DNA from 2 places in the Variovorax sp. V35 genome. Region 1 is predicted to be linked to the other one. Evidence: predicted binding sites of a transcription regulator. Region 1 holds the regulator's gene; the other holds the start of a gene.
What was found. The regulator HrcA, encoded in region 1, represses chaperone genes, less so after heat shock. The targets are predictions, from matches to a motif close to TTAGCACTCNNNNNNNNNGAGTGCTAA.

Region 1 (3,811 bases):
GCAACAAGCCGGGGCAATCATCTACGGGGTGGTCTCCGCATGCGAGGACGCTGGGATTGATGGGGATGACGCCGATTTGTGTGCCGTGCACGACGCTGCGAAAACGCTAGTGGGGCTGTCGGCTGAGAACGAAATCCAGGGGGCGGCAAGGGTGCTGATCGTCGACGGCTTGGCGGCATGCGAACGGCTGCAACCGAGGCTGAGCCCCGCGTCTATTCAGCGCGCTGCCGGGGAAGTCCTGAAGGTCAACGAAGAACAGGAAGACTGCGCATAGCCAGAACCATCCCCACAAGTGCCAACGCGAGCAAGTTGCCGACGGTCCGGACTGGCGACGAAACGTGCGGCACAGTGCGGTTGAATGCAGCAGCATCCGGATCAAATCTGGCAACAATCTGGCAACGGATCGGCCATGAAAAAAGTCCGCTATCTTTTGAATAGCGGACTTCTCAGCATTAATGCGGCTTCGGTGGTAGGCCGTGATGGGCTTGAACCATCGACCAACGGATTATGAGTCCGCTGCTCTAACCAACTGAGCTAACGGCCCACGCGGGCCCGATTCTATGCGCCGCGCGCGGCCGCTTACTTGCGGTGGCTCAGCGCGTTGCTCACCAGCCGCGACGTGATGTCGACGATCTGGATCATGCGGTCGTACGGCATGCGGGTCGGGCCGATCACGCCCAGCGTGCCGACCACCTGGCCGTCCACCTCGTAATTGGCGCTGACGATCGACAGCTCCTCGAAGGGCACGACCTGGCTTTCGCCACCGATGAAGATGCGCACGCCCTCGGCCTTGCTCGACACGTCGAGCAGCCGCATCAGCTGCGCCTTCTCCTCGAAGAGATCGAAGGCGCGCCGCAGCTGCCCCATGTCACTGGAGAAATCGGTCACCGACAACAGGTTGCGCTCGCCGGAAATCACGACGTCGTCGGCCTGGGCATCGGTGAGCACTTCGGAACTGACCTGCACCGCGGCCTGCATCAGCGCGGCGATTTCACCGCGCAGCTTCTCGACCTCGGACTGCAGGCGGTCGCGCACCTGCTCGATCGTCAGGCCCGCGAAGTGCGCGTTGATGTAGTTCGAGGCCTCGACCAGCTGCGACTGCGAGTAGTCGGATTCCGGGAAGATCACGCGGTTCTGCACGTCGCCGTCGGGCGACACGATGATCACCAGCAGCCGCCGCTCCGACAGACGCAAAAATTCGATCTGCTTGAACACCGAGACGCGCCGGGGCGCCATCACGACGCCCACGAACTGCGACAGGTTCGACAACAGGTGCGCGGCATTGGCGATCACCTTCTGCGGCTGGTCGGCCGCCAGGCTTGGCGTGCTCATCTGCTCGCGCTGCGCGGTCAGCATGGTGTCGACGAAGAGCCGGTAGCCGCGCGTGGTCGGCACGCGCCCGGCTGAGGTGTGGGGGCTGGCAATGAGCCCCAGCGCCTCGAGGTCGGACATGACGTTGCGGATGGTCGCGGGAGACAGGTCCAGCCCCGCCGAACGCGAGAGCGTGCGTGATCCGACGGGTTGCCCATCGGCGATGTAACGCTCGACCAGCGTCTTCAACAGCAACTTGGCACGGTCGTCCAGCATTGCAAGATTTTAGTGTTGTAATTTGTGAGCTATGACCTCACGCTTTCGTCACGTCGCCCTGATCGGCAAATACCAGGCTTCCGGCGCCCGGGCGCAAGCCGATGCGCGCGACGGCGTGATGGAGGGCATCGGCGCCTTCCTCGAATCGCAGGGTTGCACGGTGTTCGTGGAGCGTTCGTCCTGCGAGGACACCGACGCCCCGCCGCACCCGCGCTACCAGGCGCTGTCGGTCGAGGAAATCGGCCAACGCTGCGACCTCGGCCTCGTGGTCGGCGGTGACGGCACCATGCTCGGCATCGGCCGGCAGCTCGCGTGCTACGGCATCCCGCTCATCGGCATCAACCGCGGCCGGCTGGGCTTCATCACCGACATCCCGCTGGACAACTACCAGGCCACGCTGATCCCGATGCTGGCCGGCGAATACGAAGAAGACCACCGCAGCCTGATGCACGCGCAGGTGCTCCGCGACGAGGCCGTGGTGTTCGACGCGCTCGCGATGAACGACGTGGTGGTCAACCGCGGCGCCACCTCGGGCATGGTCGAGATGCGCGTGTCGGTGGGCCGCCATTTCGTGGCCAACCAGCGCGCCGACGGGCTGATCATCGCGTCGCCCACGGGCTCGACGGCCTACGCGCTGTCGGCCGGCGGGCCGCTGCTGCATCCGGCGGTGCCGGGCTGGGTGATGGTGCCGATCGCGCCGCACACGCTGTCCAACCGCCCCGTGCTGCTGCCCGACGCCGACGAGATCGTGATCGAGCTGGTGAGCGGTCGCGACGCCAGCGCCAACTTCGACATGCAGTCGCTCGCCTCGCTCGCCATCGACGACCGCGTGGTGGTGCGCCGCTCCGACTTCCGGGTGCGCTTCCTGCACCCGCGCGGCTGGAGCTACTTCGACACGCTGCGGAAAAAACTCCATTGGAACGAAGGGGGCTCCTGAATGAAGGACCACGCCCCCAGCTTGAGGACGAACTGAGATGGCTTTGCGACGCATCGCACTGCGCGACTTCGTGATCGTGCGGTCCCTTGAACTCGACCTGTCCGCCGGCTTCACGGTGCTGACCGGGGAAACCGGCGCCGGCAAGTCCATCCTGATCGACGCGCTGCAGCTGGCGCTGGGCAACCGCGCCGACGCCGGTGCCGTGCGCGAAGGCGCCGAGCGGCTCGACGTGAGCGCCGAGTTCGACGCCGATCCGGCCCTGGCCGGCTGGCTCGACGAAGGCGGTTTCGAGGCCGGCGACGGCCTGCTGCTGCGCCGCACGGTCGACCTGCAGGGGCGCAGCCGCGGCTGGATCAACGGCAGCCCCGCCACCGCCACGCAGCTGCGCGAACTGGGCGACCGCCTGCTCGACATCCACGGCCAGCACGCCTGGCAGAGCCTGACCCGCCCCGAGGCCGTGCGCGGCCTGCTCGACGCCTACGCCGGCGCGCGCACCGACGCGCTCGACGCCGCCTGGCAGAGCTGGCGCCAGGCGCTCTCGGCGCTCGAGCACGCACGCTCGGCGCAAGACTCGCTGCAACGCGAGCGTGAGCGGCTGCAGTGGCAGATTTCCGAAGTCGCCAAGCTCGCGCCGGGTGCCGACGAGTGGGATGAGCTCTCCGCCCACCACTCGCGCATCTCGAACGCGCAGGCCCTCATCGACGCCGCCCAGGGCGCGAGCCAGGCGCTCGAAGACGACGACAACGGCGCCCTCGCCGCCCTCACGCGCGCCGCGACGCTGCTGCAGAACTGCGAGCACATCGAGCCTGAATTCCGCACGCTCGGCGAGGTGCTGGCCTCCTGCGTGGCGCAGGCTTCGGACGCGGCCCACTCGCTGCACGGCTACCTGCGCGACACCGACACCGATCCCAAGACCCTCGCCGAACTCGACGAGCGCATGGGCCTGTGGATGTCGCTCGCGCGCCGCTACAAGCGCACGCCCGCCGAGCTGCCCGCGCTGCTGGCCGGCTGGCAGGCGGAGCTGCAGGCGCTCGACGCACAAAGCGACCTCGAAGGCCTGGAGCGTGCCGAGCAGAACACCCAGCAGGCCTACATGAAGGAAGCCAAGGCGCTCGGCAAGATCCGCAAGCAGGCCGCACCGCGCCTGGCCCAGGCCGTCACGCAGGCGATGCAGGGCCTGGGCATGCAGGGCGGGCGCTTCGACGTCGAACTGCAGCCGCTGGCACAGCCCGGCCGCGCCGGCCTCGAAGAAATCTCGTTCCTGGTGGCCGGCCACGCCGGCAGCAC
Region 2 (3,811 bases), 2.6 Mb from region 1:
TGGAGCCTTCATCCGAAGGAGCCGATGGACACAAGACGCGGCATGCGCGGTTCCAGGTGCTCTACATGGCGCTGCGCGACCAGTTCCGATAGGCCCGATCTAATACCGAGCGCCCATAGAAAAAGCCCCGCCGAAGCGGGGCTTTTTCATTTCGCGAAACACCGCGGAACCGGCTTTGCCGGGCCGCAGGTGTTGCCCCCGGTAGGGGGTTGGCGTAGCGGACACGAAGTGCCGCGCAGCCTGGGGGCGAGCGAAATTACATGCCCATGCCGCCCATGCCGCCCATGCCACCCATGTCGGGCATGCCACCGCCGCCGGCGCCGGACTCGTCCTTGGGTGCGTCAGCAACCATGGCTTCGGTCGTCAGCAGCAGCGAGGACACCGAAGCGGCGTTCTGCAGTGCGGTGCGGGTGACCTTCGTCGGGTCCAGGATGCCCAGCTCGAGCATGTCGCCGTACGTGTCGTTCGCAGCGTTGAAGCCGTAGTTGCCCTTGCCGGCCAGCACAGCGTTCACCACCACCGAGGCTTCGCCGCCGGCGTTGTTCACGATTTCGCGCAGGGGCGCTTCGATGGCCTTCAGCACCAGCTTGATGCCGGCTTCTTGATCAGCGTTGTCGCCCTTGACCGACTCGCCCACGGCTTGCTTGGCACGCAGCAGTGCCACGCCGCCGCCAGCCACAACGCCTTCTTCCACTGCAGCGCGGGTGGCGTGCAGGGCGTCTTCGACGCGAGCCTTCTTTTCCTTCATTTCGACTTCGGTGGCAGCGCCAACCTTGATCACTGCCACGCCGCCGGCCAGCTTGGCCACGCGCTCTTGCAGCTTTTCACGGTCGTAGTCGCTGGTCGCTTCTTCGATCTGAACGCGAACTTGCTTCACGCGGGCTTCGATGTCACCGGCAGCGCCAGCGCCGTCGATGATGATCGTGTTTTCCTTGCCCACTTCGATGCGCTTGGCTTGGCCCAGGTCGGCCAGCGTCACCTTTTCGAGCGTCAGGCCCACTTCTTCAGCGATGACCTTGCCGCCCGTCAGGATGGCGATGTCTTCCAGCATGGCCTTGCGGCGGTCGCCGAAGCCAGGAGCCTTCACAGCCACAACCTTCAGGATGCCGCGGATCGTGTTCACGACCAGCGTCGCCAGGGCTTCGCCTTCGACTTCTTCGGCAATGATCAGCAGCGGACGGCCCGCCTTGGCGACTTGCTCCAGCACCGGCAGCAGGTCACGGATGTTGCTGATCTTCTTGTCGAACAGCAGCACGAAGGGGTTGTCGAGCAGCGCCGATTGCTTCTCGGGGTTGTTGATGAAGTAGGGCGACAGGTAGCCGCGGTCGAACTGCATGCCTTCGACGACGTCGAGTTCGCTGTCCAGCGACTTGCCGTCTTCCACGGTGATCACGCCTTCCTTGCCGACCTTGTCCATCGCGTCAGCGATGAGCTTGCCGATGGTTTCGTCGCTGTTGGCCGAGATGGAGCCGACTTGCGCGATTTCCTTGGAGGTGGTGGTGGGCTTGGAAGCCTTCTTCAGCTCGGCGACCAGGGCCGTGACAGCCTTGTCGATGCCGCGCTTCAGGTCCATCGGGTTCATGCCGGCAGCCACCAGCTTGAAACCTTCGCGAACGATGGCTTGTGCCAGGACCGTGGCGGTCGTGGTGCCGTCACCAGCGTTGTCGCTGGTCTTGGAGGCCACTTCCTTCACGAGCTGGGCGCCCATGTTCTGCAGCTTGTCCTTGAGTTCGATTTCCTTGGCCACGGACACACCGTCCTTGGTCACGGTGGGGGCGCCGAACGAACGCTCGAGCACCACGTTGCGGCCCTTGGGGCCCAGGGTCACTTTGACTGCGTTGGCCAGGATGTTGACACCCTCGACCATGCGTGCGCGGGCTTCGCCGCCGAAGACTACGTCTTTTGCTGCCATGATGAATTAACTCCGAATGGATTGGATTGGATGGGATCGAAAGGGAGGAGAAGAATTACTTCTCGACGACTGCGAACAGGTCGTCTTCCTTCATCACGAGCAGTTCGTCGCCATCGACCTTGACGGTCTGGCCGCTGTACTTGCCGAACAGGACGCGGTCGCCGACCTTGACGGTCAGTGCGGCCAGTTCGCCCTTGTCGTTGCGCTTGCCCGGGCCCACGGCCAGGACTTCGCCCTGATCGGGCTTTTCGGCGGCTGCGTCGGGGATGACGATGCCGGAGGCGGTCTTGGTTTCGCTGTCAACACGCTTGACGATCACGCGATCGGCCAAAGGACGAAGTTTCATTGCATCTCCTGGAAGGGTAAGAAACGGGTTTGTTTGTGGTCGGGCGCCGGAGAAACCGGCGACCTGTCGACTGGATGGGAGGGCTGTTAGCACTCGTCAGCAGCGAGTGCTAATCATAAGGGCATTCGATGACCTTTCAAGGGCGGCGCCCTTGCCGCCGTTTGGCACCGCCGTGCTTTTCCGGGGAAACACCGGGTGGCCGGGTGCCTTCGGTCGGGAAGCTTTGAGGTATTTTGCCCGGGCAAAATAAGGCCGTGCCCATGTCGCCGATGCACGGAGGTCGCGCGCGCAGATTGCTTTTTTGTAATCCGGGTGATCGGTGGTGGACGGGCTTGGCTTCCTAGAGTCGCGGCATCCCGGCAACCTCCAAGGACACCATGACACACACCTTCCGCAACACCGTTTTCGCCGCAGGAGCCGCACTGGCCGCTGCCGGCGCCTTTGCCTCGGGCACCCATGCCGGTGGCCACGGCCACGATGCCGAGGCCGCCGTCGGCAAGCCTGGCGTGGCCGCCAAGGTGACGCGCACGGTCCAGGTCGACATGACGGACTCGATGCGCTTCACGCCGGCGGACATCAAGGTCAAGCAGGGGGAGACGGTGCGCTTCGTCGTCAAGAACTCCGGCGTCCTGAAGCACGAGCTCGTGCTCGGGACCGAGAAGGCGCTGCTGGCGCACTACGAGGCCATGAAGAAGAATCCCGAGATGGAGCACGCCGATCCGAACATGGTCACGCTGGCCGCGGGCAAGACCGGCGAGATCGTCTGGCAGTTCACCCAGGCCGGCAAGGTCGACTTCGGCTGCCTGCAGCCGGGCCACTACGACGCCGGAATGAAGGGCGCGGTGCTGGTGGGCAAGGCCGGCAAGTGAGCGTAATGCGCACGCGTCTTTCACGCGCCGGCCGCCATGCCGGCGCTTTTTCTTCCAGGGTATCGCGCGACAGGGCTTGACCTTCACATCGTGTCAACCTGGACACTGATCGCTTCCCCCTCAAGGGCTTCCCCCTTTCCTGTCGGAGAACGCGAATGAACGACACGTCCACCAGGCACGCAGGACACCCCCACGGTCATCACGGCCACCACGATCACCACGCATCGCACGGGCATGCGCCCGCGGACCCTGCGCAGCCCGCTGCGGAGGGCACGGTCTACACCTGCCCCATGCACCCGGAGATCCGGCAGGACCACCCGGGCAACTGCCCCAAGTGCGGCATGACGCTGGAGCCCGAGATGCCGACCCTCGACGAGGGCGAAGACCCCGAGCTGAAAGACTTCAAGCGGCGCTTCTTCTGGACGCTGCCGCTCAGCGTTGTCGTCACCGTGCTCGCCATGGCCGGCCACCGCCTGCAGTGGTTCGCGATGGGCACGCAAAGCTGGATCGAGCTCGTGCTCACTGTTCCCATCGTGCTGTGGGCCGGATGGCCGTTCTTTGTGCGCGCGGTGCAGTCGGTGGCGAACCGCAGCCCGAACATGTGGACCCTGATCGGCCTGGGCACGGCCGCCGCCTTTGTCTACAGCGTCGTGGCCACGGTGGCGCCGGGCGTGTTCCCCGCGT

Region 2: the regulator HrcA is predicted to act here: its motif matches at 2,345-2,371, upstream of ACAM42_RS05555 (co-chaperone GroES).

What each region holds. Positions count from the first base shown of each region.
Region 1 is NZ_AP028666.1:5,952,047-5,955,857, forward strand. Features, by position in the region: gene ACAM42_RS27380 (hypothetical protein) at 1-274, shown strand, start outside; tRNA gene ACAM42_RS27385 (tRNA-Ile) at 468-544, opposite strand; gene hrcA (heat-inducible transcriptional repressor HrcA) at 580-1,587, opposite strand; gene ACAM42_RS27395 (NAD kinase) at 1,619-2,524, shown strand; gene recN (DNA repair protein RecN) at 2,562-3,811, shown strand, end outside.
Region 2 is NZ_AP028666.1:1,220,024-1,223,834, forward strand. Features, by position in the region: gene xylB (xylulokinase) at 1-92, shown strand, start outside; gene groL (chaperonin GroEL) at 257-1,912, opposite strand; gene ACAM42_RS05555 (co-chaperone GroES) at 1,968-2,258, opposite strand; gene ACAM42_RS05560 (plastocyanin/azurin family copper-binding protein) at 2,636-3,127, shown strand; gene ACAM42_RS05565 (copper-translocating P-type ATPase) at 3,283-3,811, shown strand, end outside.